4 regions of the Oryzibacillus soli genome follow, and region 4 is predicted to be linked to each of the others. Evidence: riboswitches for the same ligand, from Rfam matches in the RefSeq annotation. Region 4 holds a riboswitch; each other region holds the start of a gene.
The links. A riboswitch is a leader RNA that binds a small molecule or an ion and turns the genes downstream of it on or off. The one in region 4 is predicted to bind cyclic di-GMP.

Region 1 (4,093 bases), on a different contig from region 4:
TGGCCCGTGCGGGGCTGAAGGTCATCCTGCTGGAGCGGGGCGAATACCCGGGCGCCAAGAACGTCTTCGGCGGCGTCCTCTACCGCCAGCAGATCGAGGAGCTGGTGCCGGATTTCCTGTCGGAGAAGAATCCGCCTATCGAGCGGTATATCGTGGAGCAGCGCATGTGGATGATGGGCAAGGACTCCTCCACGATGCTGAGCCACCGGAATGCGGCTTACAGCAGCCCATATAACTGCTTCACCGGCCTGCGGGCCAAGTTCGACCAATGGTTCGCAGAGAAGGCGGTAGCGGCAGGCGCACTGCCGGTCTACGAAACCTGCGCGGTCGACGTGATCCGGGAAGGCGACCGGGTGGTGGGCGTGCGGACGGACCGGGAGGACGGCGATATCTACGCCGATGTGGTCATCATCGCCGACGGGGTCAACTCCCTCCTAGGCAAAGCCATGGGCGTGCACCGGGAATGGAATCCGGACGAGGTATCTCTGGCCGTGAAGGAGATCATCATGCTCCCGAAGGAGAAGATCGAGGACCGCTTCGGGGTGGAGGGGGACGAAGGCGTCACCGTGGAGTTTATGGGCGAGACCTCCAAGGGGATGGCTGGCATGGGCTTCATGTACACGAATAAGGAATCGATCTCGCTCGGCATCGGCGTCATGGTCGGCCACCTGCGGGAGAAGAAGGTGAAGCCTCACGAGCTTCTGGACGAGGTGAAGAAGCATCCGTCCATCCGCAAGCTGATCCAGGGCGGCGAAGTGAAGGAGTATGCGGCGCATCTCATTCCGGAGGGCGGCTTCCACTCTATCCCGCCAATGTCGGGCAGCGGCTGGTGCATTACCGGCGACGCCGCCCAGCTGGTCAACTTCGTGCACCGGGAGGGCACGAACCTGGCCATGGTATCCGGCCGTCTGGCCGCTGAAGCCGTCATCGCCTGCAAGGCGAAGGGGGATTTCAGCGCCGCCGCCATGAAGCAGTACGATCAGGCGATCCGCGCTTCCTTCGTCATGGCGGACCTGAAGAAGTACAAGGGCATGCATAAGCTCCTGAAGGAGCAGGATCCGGAGCTGCTGTTCGAGAGGCTGCCCCGGGCAGTCAACCAGGCGGCGTATGAGATGTTCCTCGTGGACGGCGCCACCAAGGCCGAGAAGCAGAAGAAGGCTATGCAGCTGATCAAGCAAGCCGCCGGCGGCACCATGAACCTGGTGAAGCTGGGCGTCAAAGGATGGAGGTCGATCAACGGATGAGCCAAGCTGCCATTACGGATAAGCTGTTTTCAATCCGGTACAAGTGCGACGATGCGTCCCACCTGGCCGTGAAGAGCGCGGAAGTCTGCGTCCGCTGCACCGGCAAAACCTGCACCACCGTCTGTCCCGCCGAGGTGTACGAGTGGGATGCGGCGGCCAAGGTGAACCGGGTCGCTTACGAGAACTGCGTCGAGTGCGGCACGTGCCGCATCGCCTGCTCCTCGGACAACATCGAATGGCGTTACCCGAAGGGCGGGTACGGGATCACGTATCGATTCGGATGAGTCGATAGTCACGTAAATTATGGCCCCACTGTGAAAACAGTGGGGCTTTTTGTCCAAATATTCGGACATATAGTAGAAAAGGTCTATTGAGAACCGGGAAAATCATGAAATATAATGTAAATAAATGTAGATTACTGTAGATGGATGCGATGAGATTGAAGCCTTATCTGGGCACTTGGCTTCAATGGAGCAACTAGTGCAACCGGCCATTTCCTTATTTGGAATGGCCTTTTGCTGCGTTTTAACCAAATAATGGGATGACCCGGCTTTACCAGCTGATTGAACCGAACCGTTGTACGGATGGGCACCAGACAACTTAACCAAAGGGTGTGTGTACATGGATCTCAGCATTGTTATCCCCTGCTACAAGGAAGGCCGGGTATTGTCGGAAACGGTACGGTATATCAAGACGCTGGCGGAGCATACGCCGGAGATTGGAACCTTTGAGATCATTCTGGTCGTGGAAAAATCCGAGTCCGACACCCTGGCGGTCGCCCGGGAGCTTGCGGCTTCGAATCCTTGCGTCACCGTACTGGACAATGACCGGTGCTACGGCAAAGGCTATTCCGTTCGCCGTGGCGTACTGGCCAGCAGCGGCAAGATGATTCTCGTGAACGATGCCGACCTGCCTGTCCCCCTGGAGAAATATTTGGGGATCATGCTTTGGTTAAGCAAGAGCGAGAAGGTAGGGGCGGTCTATGTAACCGCATTTGGAGATAAGGTATGTTCGAGAACCAGGGGCTTCGGTCGATCTGCGATGACGCTGGGATTATTCGTTCTGCGCAAGCTGGTCTTGGGTCACCGGATATCGGATACCCAATTCGGCTGTAAATTGTATCATGGGGACCTGGCACGCCGTCTCTTTCTCAGACTAACGGAGACGGGATTTCTCTATGAGCTGGAAATGACCGATCTCATTGAGATGTCCGGCTACTTGATCGAAGAATGCTCCGTCCGGCTCACACATCTATCGGAGGAAAGCAGCGTCAATCTGCGGGCGGTATGGTCGTCCTTGATTGGCTTTGCGGATTATGCTCTTGTGAAGAGAAGAGCCATCAACAAGAGCCTGCGGTCCCCCACTACCGCTCTGCCGGTTGCGGAGCATAAGTAATGCGGCGGATATGGAGCAAGCTGTTCGGACTGCGGCCGGCAACCGCCATCTTCGACAGAGCGACCGGAACCTATAATCGGCACTATGCCGAGAAGATCTTCCCGGAACTGGCTGATGAGGCACGCAGAAGCGGGAAGCAGCTAACGATCCTCTTAATTGACTTCCGGGGGTTCCACCGGTGGAAGGAGAGATTCGGCAGAGCGAAGGGCAATATGATTCTCTCCAGGTTCGTCAAGGAGCTTCAATGGGGGCTTCAGCAGGAGGATCGGGTCTGCCGGCTGTCCGGGTACGACTTCATCCTGCTCCTACCGGATGTGGGTGCGGACCGTGTGCCGGAATATTGCCACCACATCTTCCAAGCGATCAAGCGGCTTCCTGTGGACATCGAATGGTCCTGTGCTGCCATTCACTGCCCGCCCGACAGCCGGAGCTTGCCTGAATTGCTGGAGGAGGCCTACGGAAGGCTTGCTCTACCTCCGCTGCACCGCGATGATCCCCGTTAAGAGATTCTGCGCCAGAAAAACGACAAAGCCCCTGCCAATGGCAGAGGGCTTTGTTATTTTCCTGGGGTTGACGGTCTGATGAGACGGTGGTAAACGAGCAGTCCGGCCCCGGCAAGATGAAAGAGAACGGAGACGATGAGAAACAGAATGTAAATTCCGTTTAACACGGGGTGAATGGAGATCCTTCCGGACGCGTCGTTAGATTCCAATTGAAAACCGTTGTGCAGCAGGTTCATGGAGAATGGCGTGGCTATACCGTCACCGTGCAGCTGCCAGATCGGATGATAGGCCTCGTTCGAAATAACATACCGGGCGTTGCGGGCACGGAAGCCATCGGCATCAACGGTTAGCTCGGGGGCAGCGGAGGGCTGCTGCACCTCGGCGGGAAGCATCGCGGTGCTCTCCAGCTTCACAAGATCATCCACGATGTAGAGTTGGGAGCTGCGCACGGTCAGCATCCCATCGAGGTCCTTGTTCCCGTTATAGAAGAAGCAGGGTTGCACCCACCCGTCTACGGGTGCTTCCGTCATCAGATAGAACCGGGTGGAGCCGGGCTTTTCGATAAGCTCGGTATATTTCGATTCCGCCAACAGTCCGTTCCCGTCTAAGAACATGAGCTTGGTATGCAGATTCTTCAGGTTTTCGAAGCCCGCCTCGGCTTGGAAAACGAGAAGCTGCCCCTTCTTCACGGGAATGCGGTTCAAGCCGATGATAAACCAGCGGGGACTGGAGGTGCGGGCGCTGCGGAAGCGGGCACCGTCTGCGTTGAAGCCGGCGGAATTCAAGGAAAGCGTCTCATGATTCATCATGTAGTAGGTCAGCAGATTCTGTTCCAGGTCAATCTGATTCTCCGGAACTCGAATCTCATCGTCACCTAGCACGTGAGCGCTTTTCAGCTGTGCCTGATTGGGTGCTGCGGATTGCACGGACATCTCGATCTTATAGGATCCT
Region 2 (4,093 bases), on a different contig from region 4:
TGGCATCGGCCTCCATGGAAGCCGCAATGGTGGCCGCATTGTCCCAGCAGGCATTCACCTCGATGATGCATAACGGATAGGACTCCCGGACGATCTTGAGCAGATGCCGGATATCGGCCGGCAGGTAGAATTCGGCCTGCTCCCGCTGATTGGCCCCGTACAGAATCTCCAGCCGCCCCGCATCTTTAACCGGCTCGAAGTAAGACTTCAGCCGGCCGGCATACAACGAGCCGGCGCGCATCTCCGCCCGTACCGTATCCAGACCGGTGTACGTCTCCTCCTTGCCTAGGTACCGATGCAGCTTGGAGCTCTTCAGGTTCAGGCATAAGTAGCCTACGGGGGTATCGGACCGCTCTGCCAGTCGCACCGCCGTCCCGAATGCCAATACCGTCGTGCCGATATTGGGAGTCGTCCCGGTAAACAGGATCGTCCGGCCTCTCGTCCCTTCCTCCGCTTCTCTCTGCACCGGGCGTCCTCCCGGCTGCCTTGCTCCGTTCATGGTCCGTCCCCCCTTCCCATTCCGCCGGAGGCCCCCTTCATGGCGATCACCAGCTTGTTGTTCTTGCCCCGGCAAGCCTCATCGAGAATCCGCCACTCCTCCTCCGTCAGGTTCAAGTTCAGCTGCTCCACGGCTCCGTTGGCATCCCGCCGGGAGGCATACATGGCCATCTGGTCGTTGGCCACCTTGGCCGCCAGATGGGGCTGCTTCGGATCGTCCACCTCCGTGTTGGCCGAGGACTTCACGGAGGCAACGATGATATCCTCCGGAAGCAGTCTGACGGTGCCGAGCTTCCCTGAGGCATACACCACCACAAGATCACCGGCCCGGATGCTTCCGGGAACGGACAGGAGGTACTCCTTCGGCACCGGAAACACGGCCTCGTCCGGTCCGGGCAGCAGACGGAAACGGTCCAGCTTCCAGCTCAATACCGGCTCCTCCGTACCCAGCGGAACGACAGCCTCCTGCCCCACCGCCTGGTCCAGATCGGTCAGCATCCCCTCCAGCATGCCTCCCCGTGCCACCGCCCGGTACTCCAGCATTTCCTCCCGAAGGGTGGCCCCCGTAGGGATAAACCGCTTCGGCACCACCACCTGCACCGTCTCCTGCAGCTCCACCTGCCGGATCAGCAGCTCGTACACGCCGTATACCAGCAAAGCGGCCATAAGTGCCGCCGCCAGGCTGATGCCCAAATGTCGCATCCTGCCCACTGCCCTATTCCTCCCTCCGGTTCAAAAACAAATAAGGACGCAAACCAGGCCGATGGCCTTCGTTTGCGTCCTTCGCATAACGGATCTTATGAGTGCTTGATGAAGATGTGCCTTATATTACCAGACGATTGGAAATTCCGTCAAGAGGATTATTTGGTGAAGGTGCCGCCATAAAGGTAACGGTACTCCCAAGTATTCCCCCCGATTGTGTCGATGCGCACACCACCGGATTCCGGGGAGTAGGTCTGCAGCATCTGCCCGTTGCCCAGGTAGATGGCCACGTGGGTGACGGTCTCTGTGGATTCGTCGATCCCGGCGTAGTCGGAAGCCTTGTAGCCCTTATAGGACATGAAGAACATCAGGTCGCCGCGCTTCAGGTTTCTCCAATCGGATGCCACCGGTCCCAAGCTCTTGACATAGTCGGCTTGTCCACGGGAATCGCCTGCGATCACTTCGCGGGTTATGTCCCAGAAGGACTGCTGCACGAAGTCGGAGCAATCGAAGGTAGAGGTGTCGAAGCGGTCGGAGCCGAATTCATACGGGGTGCCCATGTACGTCATCCCCTGGTTGATAAAGCTTTCGATACGCTCGTCCACCGGAAGATCCATTTTGTAAATATCGTTGTTGACCGTTATGTATTTAGTGCTGGAGCTGACATAACCGACGACGCCCTTGGAGTCCTGTGCCTTATACCAGCTGTCGTTCACCTTGGCCAGTATCAGCATATCCTCCCCCGTTGAGAGCAACCGGATGCGGTCCGCCGTAGAGCTGGGAGCGGTTCTGAAGTTGACCCCGTAGATGATCTTGGCATTGCTGATAACCTTTATGTATTTGGAGCTGGAGGATACGTAGCCCGTAACGCCCTGTTGGTCCTGAATGTTGTACCAGTACGGATTCGGCTGTCCGATGACAGTCACGATCTCGCCGGTCTTCAGATACCGGAGCAGGTTGCCGGAGGTGCTCGGTTGATCCCTGAAGCTGACACCCGACACGGCTTGGGCTTTGGTCGGAACGGAATCTTCGGCGTAAGCGGCTATCGGTGCGGCCACAGTGATGCAGAACAAAGCGGCTAACAACAGAGGAAGAATCCGTTTCATCATGATGCAATTACCTCCATAGGTATAGTGTGGAAACCGAAAAGGGGACAACCCTTCCTCTTATGCCGAGTAAGGTTGTCCCGCTGTACGGTCCCTACACTTTCGGCAGCTGGCTGGCATTCCGCGGTTCTCCGCAATTTAGCCCCTGTAGCTTTGCGTCACTGATTTTCATCAGGTTTGCCATTATCGAGGTCAGGTGGTTCGCTTTGGCTTCGTACCCTTATTATAGTTTGTGGGGGTCATAGCCGAATATAAGTCCCAGGGATGGTTTTGTCGGATTTTGGAGCATGCCCCGGGGACTATTGACGGACAGTCAGATTTTGGAGGGTTGACAGCACTTCGCGAACGCAAAAAAGAGGCCTTATCAGCCTCCCGCATCAAACTGCATCTTCTTCCGGAACTCATTGGGAGAGCAGCCCTTAAACTTCCGGAACATCTTGTAGAAATGCGCCATATTGGACATCCCTACCTCTTCTCCGATCTGGGCGATGCTCATGTCCTTGGTCAGGAGCAGAAGCTCGGCGCGCTTGATCTTCTTCATGATCACATAATCCACAAAGGACAGGCCCATGGTCTTCTTGAAAAACTTCACGAAGTAGTGGTAGCTCATATTCGCCAGCTTGCAGGCGTCCTCCACCTGAAGCTTATCCTCAATGCTGCTCTCGATATGATCCAGGACGGGTCGCAGTCTGAGAAGGTCCGTGTTCTCCCGGGTCGGCAGCGCCCGCCGGGTGTCCGCGCGCAGCAGGTTCAGAATGATGGTCTTGATCTGGATGCTGATGGCGATCTCATAGCCCTCCTGCTTGGTCTGGGACTCGCGGAAGATTTCCTTCACACACGCGAAAATACGCTCCCGGACCGCGTCGTCGCCCCGGAGGATGTAATTCAACCGGCTGAGCGGCGCTCCCGAATCCGCGAAGTAGCGGTAATACGGCAGCCCGCTGTGCTCGAGATGCTCCTGGATATCGAATTGGAACACAAGAAAGCTGGCATTGTCGCAGGGATAGTCCTTGTGAAGCTCGTTGGATCCGATCAAGAGCACGTCGCCGGTTTCCAGCACATGAGCCCTGTCATTGATGTAAAAGCCGAAGCGCCCCTTCAGCATGACGATGATCTCGACTTCCTTGTGGTAATGCCAGCGCGGAGGCGTGTTCGAAGCCTTCGGGGAGCCGGATCGGTCGGCGTCGAAGATCTTTACGGCTAGGAAAGGATGCTGGTACTGGATATTCTCACGATGGGACTCCATGGGTTCCTCCGTCGTCGGCGGCCCGGCCGCAGCACGTTTCGTTCTTCTGTCCGCATTGTACCATAATCCCCTCTCCCGATAAATCCGGGGCCGATGATTTTCTTGAGGGCCGAAGCCTGCTATAATAAGGGTCTAGTGTTGAAGTAACTATTGATGCAAGCCGGAGGATATGTGGATATGGCGCGGCGTTTTGTCACCGAAGCGGTAATGATCGCGATCTACGGGCAGCTGATGGTACCGAGCCAGCCTGTGGAATACGTAATGCCCTACTCCAGCCTGATGGAGCTCTATGACCTGATGGAGAGCAAGGATCCCATCATGAACCAAGAGGAAGAGGACCCTTACATCCGCAAAAATATCGAAGGCCTCGTCCGTTTCTTCGAGGACGCCTTGAATAAGAAAAAAATCGAGCGGGCCCTAGGCTCCCCCTGGAAGAAAAGCCCCTCGCTCCTGGTCAACGACAAGGTGTCGATCACGGTGGTGTATGCCCTCGAGAATGCGGAATACGGAGAAAAGTTCGATCCCATCGAGACGGATCTGA
Region 3 (4,093 bases), on a different contig from region 4:
CCCTGACGGACGAACGGGGAACGGTCCTGAAGAGCCAAGGAGCCTCCTTGACCTCGGAGTCCAGGCAGATCATCTACTTCGAGAGCAGCTTCTTCCGCAAGCCCAAGCATCTTACGCTTGCCGGCAGCCGCATCATGGCGCTCGATAAGTCGAAGCTTCAATTGAAGCTGGATCTGGAGAACAAGCGTATCGTCGATGCCCCCGACAGCCGCGTGAAGCTGCTCGATGCTTCGCCGTCCGTGAACGGCAAAGGCTCCATCCGCCTCTCCGTCACCGGCAATCCGGAGGACCATTATTTCTACAGCCTCGTAGGAGGCCCCGGCCAGGACGCCGATGGGAAGCCGCTGCGCATTGGAGACCATCGTTCCAGCAATTCCTCCGGCTCCGTCGAATACGAGACTACCTTCGAGGTGGAGGCCGACGGGCCGGTCGTCAACCCGGTCACCTTCGACCTGATGAATTACCCCGCATGGATCGAGGAGCCGTTCTCGGTGAAGCTTAAGTAGACCGGGTAACGGAGTTCTCCAACAAACGAAGCCTCCCGACCACAGATGTGGATGGGAGGCTATCTTTTTTACCCTATGGCTTATTCCTTGTGCCCGTTGCCGTTTCCGTTGCTGCCCGGGTAGCCGTTGTCGGAATGGGAGGTATCCGTCTCCGGTGCGGGAGGGGTCACGGTCACCGAATACGGAACGCTGACCGGTTGAGAGTGGTACGTGGTCACGAACGTGCCGGAAGCCGTATAGCCATCGGTCTTGGTGTTGATGTTCGTGGACACCGCCTGGGTCTGCAGCTCGCCGTTCACCTTGAAGGTCAGGACGAAGTCTACCTTGATGACGCCGCTCACGTCATGGTTGCCCGCCCACAAGCCGGTCACGTCTCGAACCTCCACGTCACTGACAACTGCCTTCGGTGCGGCCGGCACGTTGAAGGCACCTTGTGCCGTCAGACCATCCTGCCCAATGGTGAAGGAAGCCGATTGGCCCGGAGTCAAGCCGGTGAGGGTGCGGACGCTGGTCGCTGTCTTCCCGTTGCTGTACTCTTCCTCCACCTGGTAGGTTACGGTATACGTGCCGGATGCCCAATCGAAGGTGTAGGAGGCCGAAGCCGCATCCACTCTCAGGAAGCGGGGCTTCACCGGGGGGACGAAGGTATAGACGGTGTGGACGCTGTTATCACCATAGGTTGCGTTCAGTGCCTGGGTCTCGGTGCCCAGCACCTGGGCGGTCTGCGCGGTAACGGTCGCCTTCAGCCTGCTGTTGATGTCCGTCCGGGTATAGGCATAGGTGAACAGGTTGCTGGCAGGATCATAGCCCGGCTCTTGCACACCGGAGATGACCGTCTCCTTCAAGACAACCGGCACCGGCGCCGTGCTCACGGTTACCGCTGCCGCACCGTCCTTGTAGGCCGGGTCGCTGGCTTGAACGGCATAGACGTCCTTCGTGCCTTCGACATGTACCGTGATGGCGGACGAAGTGACCTTGCCGTCGTCCCAAACCTTGTTCAAGGTGTAGGAATACGGGAAGGTGTTCGCCGCGCGGTTATAAGTCCCGAAGGATGTGTCCGTCACATGGTATCGGTCGATGTAAGCGACATGCACCTTGCCTGCGGATACCGGACCGGCTACCGTGCTATGGATCTGTCCAGCGGTCTTGCCGTTCTGGTAGACGGTGTAGGCTTCCACGGACAGGTCCAGGTTCCCCTTGTCTCCGGAACCAAGCGGCAGGACGGCCGAGTAGGTGAACAGCTTGTCCGCCACCTTTTTGATCGTGAAGGCGACCTGCGGGTAGTTCACCAGCTTCATCACCAGGACCGGACCGTCAATGACAACAGTGCCGGACAGGCTGACGGAGCTCTCCTTGTTGTAGGTCAGCTCAGCCCGGGTCTCGGACGTTAACACCCCTGTGCCGTAGCCCGTCTGCTTCACGGTACGGGCCGGTTCCACGGCCGTTGCACTGACAACCGCTCCAGCCGCCAAGGCAGAGGTTGCCGATCCTGCCAACAATACGGCGGACAATACACTTGCGCTGACCCATTTGACACTCTTCTTCATGCTGCTATTCCTCCTAGTTATGGTGCCTAAGAGGGCCGGTTACACTAGTGGCTCCATATAACCCAAGTGTCCAGTTAGAGGTTATACTTCATCGCATCCCTTATGTTCGTTATAATGATTATAATTCAGATAGGTCGATCTGAATAGTGCTTTAGACCGATTTGATGTCGAATTTAATAGAAGTTTAGGACTTTAAACTTATATATCGTGACGGAATGGTCCGTGGCGTCCATATGACTATGGATTCTCCGGCGGACTCAACTCCGGAATCGGCACAACCGGGCAGTAGCCAACCCTTTTCCCCTCCGGGAAACCGTAATATAATGGATCCATGCGGCGAAGGACGCCCTTATTCATCCACCGGTGAATAAGGGCGTTTTTATTTGCTCTTAAAAGGGAGGCGAGAAGATGAAGGCTTTTGAAGAAGCGCATGCGGCGTTCGTGCAGCATCATCTGGAGCGGCGATCGGGAGAACGGCGGGATCGGCTGGAACGAGGGCACAGCCATGCGGAGAAGCTGTTCGCGCAGAAGGTCTGGTGGCCGCTGAAGGGCCACTTTGATGGTCTGCATCCCGAGTATGAGGTGCTGGATTGGCGCGGGCGGCCCTATTATGCGGATTATGTATATTCTCCGGGGCAATGGAGCCTGCTCATTGAGATCAAGGGCTACGCGGAACACGTCACCCACATGGACCGGACCAAATACTCCAACGAGTTGAACCGGGAGTGCTTCCTGCAGGGTGCAGGCTTTCATGTAGTCTCGTTCGCCTACGATGACGTAGCCCACCGGCCGGAAGTGGTGTTGTACTTGCTTCGCGTCATCTTGAACCGCTACGAGTCCACCGGCTCCAGGGTGGAACGGGTCTTTTTCGCCGATCAGGAGATCTTCCGCTACGCCGTCTTCCTGGCCCGGCCCATCCGTCCGGTGGACGTATCCGCCCGCTTCTCCATCGACCCTCGGACGGCCGTCGCTCACCTGCGAAGACTTTGCGCCAAAGGATGGCTGCAGCCGGTTCATCGCGGCACGGGACAGCGGACCCTCTACTACGAAATTACCAAGCAGGGGCTGGACAGCGGGCTCTGGTGATGCAGACGACGGTCGGCAGGAGAGGCGGGTTGGCAGCTGTGGGAAATCGTTACGTCGGGGGGCTAGTCAGTTGGTTGCCGGGGAGTCGTCACGTCGGGTACTCGATTGGTTAGTTGCTGGACGGTGCTGGATGGGGCGATACGTCGGGTACTTGGTTGGTTGCTGGGGGAGGCGCTACGTCATTTACAACTAAATGGATTTCTTGTACTTAGATCACCAACGCTGAGCAGCTCGCATGAACGAAGTGGATTTTATGTATTTAGTTCACTCTAAATGGGCGGTATCGACTGGATTTACCCTAACTAGATGCAGTTTTTGTACTTAGTTCATGCGATATTGGGCAAATCGCCCAAACTAACTACTATAAATGCACTTAGTCGAATTACCTGCCACGTGAGACGTCGGCCAATGGGGAGCTCTCACCTTTTCGGGGGACTTCAGCGGGTACTCGCCCTTCAGCAGACACTCGGCCTTCCGGCCACCGTTCCACTTCCAGCCGTCGTTCCGCCTTCCGGCCACCGTTCCACTTTTCGCCGTCGTTCCGCCATCCGGCCGCCCCCCTTCCGGCGGAGGCCAGCGCAAAAAGCGCAGCGCGGAAGCAACCTTCCGCAACTGCGCTCTCGTTTTTTTCACCAGCCGAAATCGAGGGTCTTGCCCGTCTCGGCGTAGGTCTTGATGTTGCTCAGGATCATCGGCCAATGCTCTTGCGTGTTGGCGTAGGACGGATGCCCCTCTGCCCACTTGTCGTTCACCAGGACCAGCTTGGTGCAGCCGCCGACGGGGTCCAGGGTGAAGGTCACCCGGGTCTCCAGCTCCTCGTGGTTGCTGTAATACGATGGCCCCGGATGCTCCAAGTAGCTGAACACGCGCCCCGGCTCCACCTCCAGCAGCTTGCCGTACACATGCACCGTCTCGTCCCCGTCGTTGCCCGGACCCACATAGGCCAGATCATCC
Region 4 (4,093 bases):
AGCCGGACGCCCACCTTGCTGCCCATGACGACGCTGGTCTCCCGCAGACTCGCCGACTCATCCTGCTTGGCAAGCACCTCCTGAGCCACCTGCAGCACGGAGGCCTCGGTCAAGGTCAGATTCTGGGCGGCGGAGAGGACGGCAGCGTCGGCCGCTTTTTGCAGGCGGGTCTTGGTCACGAAGAGGGTTCCCCCGTCCGTTACCAGCCCTGCCGCAGCGAGAAGCACGGTCAGCGCCAATCCTGCAAAAGCCAGCGTACTCCCTTTCTCGCTCCCCGCCGCCTCCTGAATACGCCGGGCCCACGGGCCGAGCACGGTTAACCCTTTCATCGGGTTCCCCTCCTTCTGTCGGAATATCTCTTGCCCGGACTCATTCCACCCGGATGGTGGAATCGGCCGTCACCACCGGCGCTGGGAGCACCCGGGAGAGGAAGGGGGTCGCGAAGCCCACCGGATATTCCAGCGTCACCTTGACGTATTGTCCGGAGGTGCGGGTGGCCTGGGTTGGGCTGATGGTGATCTTCAGCTTGGCCGGGTCCCCCAGATGCACGTACCCTCGGGCGAAAGCAGTGATCTCCGCGTCCGTCTTCCCCAGCCCGCCCAGCCGGACCGTCTCCTGCGCAGCCATATTCAAGTGCATATAGCCGTACATGACCCGGCCGAAGTCCACGATGCCGCAGACCAGGAGCAGCAGGAGCGGCACCAGGAGTGCGAATTCAGTCAAGGACTGGCCTTGCTCCCCGCGTATGCTCCTCATTAGGTCAACCACCCGCTTCCCCACACGGACAGGAGGGCGCCGGCCGCAATCGCCACTCCGTAGGGCAGCCCTGCAGCGTCGGCATTCCGTCCTGCCGTCAGCGGCAGCCGGACGCCGTACCGGAGGCTGTAGGCAACAATGGCCGCCCACTTCAGCTTGCCGAGCGCTCCCTTGCGGAAAAGCAAGAACATGACGGCCATCACGCCCCCCGCCAGCGCCATGTAGAGGGCGGCCACCCATACGAAGGCGGCCCCCTTGCACAGTCCGACCAGCCCCAGGAGCTTCACGTCGCCCGCCCCCATGCCGCCGGCCAGATACGGCAGGAGCAGGATGCCCATTCCCGCCGCCAAGCCGGCCAGCCCCGATACCAGGCCGCCCCAGCCGGATTCGGCCAGGTGGAGCGCCAGTGCCGCAGCCGCAGCCGGAAACAGCAGCTTGTTATAGATTTTGCGCGTTCTTATATCCGTTACGACGCTGACCGCCAGCGCCGCTGCCAGCAATCCGTTCAGCCACATGGCGTCACCGCCCTTTCGCGTTCTGCCGGGCAGAATGCCCGCTTGCTTCCCGGTCTCCCTGGTCTCCCCGGTCTCCCCCGTCCGCAGGTTCAAAAAAAAGGCCAGCGCCTGAAGACGCGCTTGACCCTTTTTGGGAGATGCCGATGATTGGCGGAGAGGGAGCCGGTTGCGGTACGGTATGGTTCGTTACGGCGTGGTGGTCGGCGTCGTGTTCCGGCCCCGCACGGTGTTCAGGGCATCGGTGAAGATGTTGGTGATCTCCTGGCGCAGCGCCACCAGCGTCGCCACTACCGCCACGGCGATCAAGCCCAGCACGAGACCGTACTCCGTCATGCCCTGTCCTTCTTCTTCCTTCACGAGACCGATCAGCTTTTTCATCATGATGTATTCGCTCCTTTTTGGGTTTGGGTGTAGGGTGCACGGGTTATCGCACGATGTCTGCTTCTTCCTCGAATCTCACGGTTTGTCCCAGCTCCGGTGCTGCCCGGTACAGGGCGCCTGCCGCAAGCTCCACAATGGACGCCGTTCCTTGAAAGGTTCTTCCGATTCTTCCGGGCTTTAAGTCCGGCTCCAAGCCTACGATGCGATTGTGCAGGTCCAGATGCAGAACATCGATGGCGTACCGCATGAAATAGGTATGGACGGACCGGCAGGGTTTCAGATGCAGGCCGCTGTCCGGCGGGAGATGGGCGGTTCCCATAAGCCCCCGCAATCGGTTTGCAAAACGGTACGCCGGCTTGACCTCCCGGGCCAGCTCGCGGCCGTTTTCCTCGATCAGCAGCCTCACGCTCGCTCCTCCTTTCCTCATGAGAATGGCCCCACCTTTTAGCCGAAAGGAGGGGTTCTGGGCATAGGATATACGCCACAAACTCCCGTCATCTTTCGGTAGCTGGCTGGCATTCCGCCGCTTGTCGCCGCGTCTTAGCCCCTGTAGCTTTGCGCCGCCGGCTTTCGCCGGGTTTGCCTTTATCGAGATTCCGCGAAGTTTGTCGGAATTCGATGATGACTTCATCATAAGGCTGGCAGGGCTGACGGAATATCGGACGAAGTTCGTAATTTTCAGACTTTTCGGAAGGGTGCAAAATGTGTCGTACGACACATTTCCCGCCTAGGGAGGAAGTCGGAGGTTTTGGACATATCTGGAACGCCGGGGAAAACGGCTAGGGCACCAGACAGGGGCGCCCTGCGAAAACGCTACCCCTTCGTAAGCGGCTTCCATTATGTGTCCGTGCCCGGAGGGAAAAATGGCCGGCAGGGCCCTTATACCCTCCACCCCTGCCGGAAGGAGCATAATCTTCCGGCGGCGCGGAACATTACCGATTAGAGGAGGGAGGTGGAAGGCGGATGGCCAGAAGATTGAAGCGGATCGCACGGCAGATGGACCCGGCGGCCGAGGGACGGGACAAGCACTTCATGACCTTGGATTCGTGGAACCAGGACGGCAACTATCAGGCGCGACACGACGAGTTCGGGCCGGAGATGGAGCAGGAGGCGCCCCCGACCCTGAACGGGAAGCCCCTGTAAGGCAGCGCAGCAGCCCAAATACCCGGATCGGACACGCGATGGCGTGTCTGTTCCGGGTATTTGGGGTGTGCGTTTGCTCCGGGGCGGCGGGGCGGGGAGTGCGGGCGGGAGTGCGGGCGGGGCGGAAATGCGGACGCGGATCGAAGGCCACTGGTGGCCTTTATTTCTCCGGCCTGCACCTGCTGCCGGATTGAAGGCCGCTCCTGGCCTTCATTCTCCCGCTCCGCCGTCGGAGCCCTGCGGACGCGGATCGAAGGCCACTGGTGGCCTTTAATTCTCCGGCCTGCACCTGCTGCCGGATTGAAGGCCGCTCCTGGCCTTCATCCCCCCCGCTCCGCCGTCGGAGCCGCTGTGGCTCTTGCTCCACGTCCCGCGACTGGGCCTCACTCCGCTCACCACGGACCGCTCCTCCCGCGCCTACGGCTCCAGACGGCGCACGTCCACCGTCACCGTGAGCCGCTGTTCGCCCGTGCCGCGGTAGATGCCCTTGACGGGGACGATGTCCTTGTAGTCGCGGCCGTGGCCCAGCTTGACGTAGCGCCAGCCCGTCTCCGTCCGGTTGGTCGGGTCGAAGCCCCGCCAGCCGCCGCCGGGCACCAGCACCTCCACCCAGGCGTGGGAGGCCTGCTCGAAGTCGGCGCTGCCGCCGCTCAGGTCCCCGACGAAATGGTAGCCGCTCACGTACCGTGCCGGCACGCCCATCGAGCGGCATACCGCCAGCATCAGGTGGGTGTAGTCCTGGCACACCCCCCGCCGCAGCTCCAGCGTCTCCTCCACGGTGGTATGCACGCTGGTAGCCGCCGGGTCGTACACCAAATCCCGGTGGATGCCCAGATTCAGCCGCTGCGCCCAGGCATACACACCCCCGCCCGCCGGATCCAGCGGATACCCTGCCGAGTATTGCTCCAACTCCGGGGAGAAGGCCGTGTATGCCGTCGGCAGCAGGAACTCACAGTACTTGTCGAAGAAGCGGTCCGAGCGCATCAGCTCCAGCTCCTCCTCCGGCGTCAGCCCGTCGCCGCCGGTGGCATGCCAAGCGGGATCCACCGTGGACACCACCGACCGGGTGCGGACCGTCAGCTCCTTATGGGCCTTGTTCACCGTGAAGGCATGCACCCGGTTGCCGAAGTAGTCCTCATACGTCAGCAGCGCCGCCGCCGGCTCGATGGTCACCTCGTGGTGGTAGCAGGACTGCCGGCTGTTGGTCCGGGGCGTCAGCCGGATCTCATTGACACTGTCCGTAGCCGGCTCCCCATAGGAGTACCGGGTCGTATGCAGAATCTCCAGCCTCATGCGCT

Region 1: it holds a riboswitch for cyclic di-GMP, as region 4 does, so the genes downstream of both, ACSEXW_RS03915 (glycosyltransferase) here and ACSEXW_RS18970 (DUF192 domain-containing protein) in region 4, are expected to answer to the same signal.
Region 2: it holds a riboswitch for cyclic di-GMP, as region 4 does, so the genes downstream of both, ACSEXW_RS22870 (C40 family peptidase) here and ACSEXW_RS18970 (DUF192 domain-containing protein) in region 4, are expected to answer to the same signal.
Region 3: it holds a riboswitch for cyclic di-GMP, as region 4 does, so the genes downstream of both, ACSEXW_RS16660 (hypothetical protein) here and ACSEXW_RS18970 (DUF192 domain-containing protein) in region 4, are expected to answer to the same signal.

Annotation. Positions count from the first base shown of each region.
Region 1 covers NZ_JBPPGJ010000002.1:434,115-438,207, reverse strand. The annotation lists gene ACSEXW_RS03925 (FAD-dependent oxidoreductase) at 1-1,244, shown strand, start outside; gene ACSEXW_RS03920 (ferredoxin family protein) at 1,241-1,528, shown strand; cyclic di-GMP riboswitch class II at 1,662-1,745, shown strand; gene ACSEXW_RS03915 (glycosyltransferase) at 1,866-2,639, shown strand; gene ACSEXW_RS03910 (GGDEF domain-containing protein) at 2,639-3,142, shown strand; gene ACSEXW_RS03905 (hypothetical protein) at 3,196-4,093, opposite strand, start outside.
Region 2 covers NZ_JBPPGJ010000020.1:26,039-30,131, forward strand. The annotation lists gene ACSEXW_RS22860 (CpaE/TadZ family protein) at 1-499, opposite strand, end outside; gene ACSEXW_RS22865 (CpaB family protein) at 496-1,200, opposite strand; gene ACSEXW_RS22870 (C40 family peptidase) at 1,359-2,309, opposite strand; cyclic di-GMP riboswitch class I at 2,408-2,498, opposite strand; gene ACSEXW_RS22875 (helix-turn-helix domain-containing protein) at 2,671-3,552, opposite strand; gene ACSEXW_RS22880 (ADP-heptose synthase) at 3,730-4,093, shown strand, end outside.
Region 3 covers NZ_JBPPGJ010000011.1:178,196-182,288, forward strand. The annotation lists gene ACSEXW_RS16655 (DUF4179 domain-containing protein) at 1-506, shown strand, start outside; gene ACSEXW_RS16660 (hypothetical protein) at 587-2,053, opposite strand; cyclic di-GMP riboswitch class II at 2,078-2,161, opposite strand; gene ACSEXW_RS16665 (hypothetical protein) at 2,462-3,139, shown strand; gene ACSEXW_RS16670 (SRPBCC family protein) at 3,769-4,093, opposite strand, start outside.
Region 4 covers NZ_JBPPGJ010000014.1:55,663-59,755, forward strand. The annotation lists gene ACSEXW_RS18950 (pilus assembly protein TadG-related protein) at 1-329, opposite strand, end outside; gene ACSEXW_RS18955 (TadE/TadG family type IV pilus assembly protein) at 370-756, opposite strand; gene ACSEXW_RS18960 (A24 family peptidase) at 756-1,364, opposite strand; gene ACSEXW_RS18965 (Flp family type IVb pilin) at 1,458-1,652, opposite strand; gene ACSEXW_RS18970 (DUF192 domain-containing protein) at 1,696-2,058, opposite strand; cyclic di-GMP riboswitch class I at 2,153-2,246, opposite strand; gene ACSEXW_RS18975 (hypothetical protein) at 2,616-2,795, shown strand; gene ACSEXW_RS18980 (hypothetical protein) at 3,066-3,191, opposite strand; gene ACSEXW_RS18985 (transglutaminase family protein) at 3,213-4,088, opposite strand; gene ACSEXW_RS18990 (alpha-E domain-containing protein) at 4,085-4,093, opposite strand, start outside.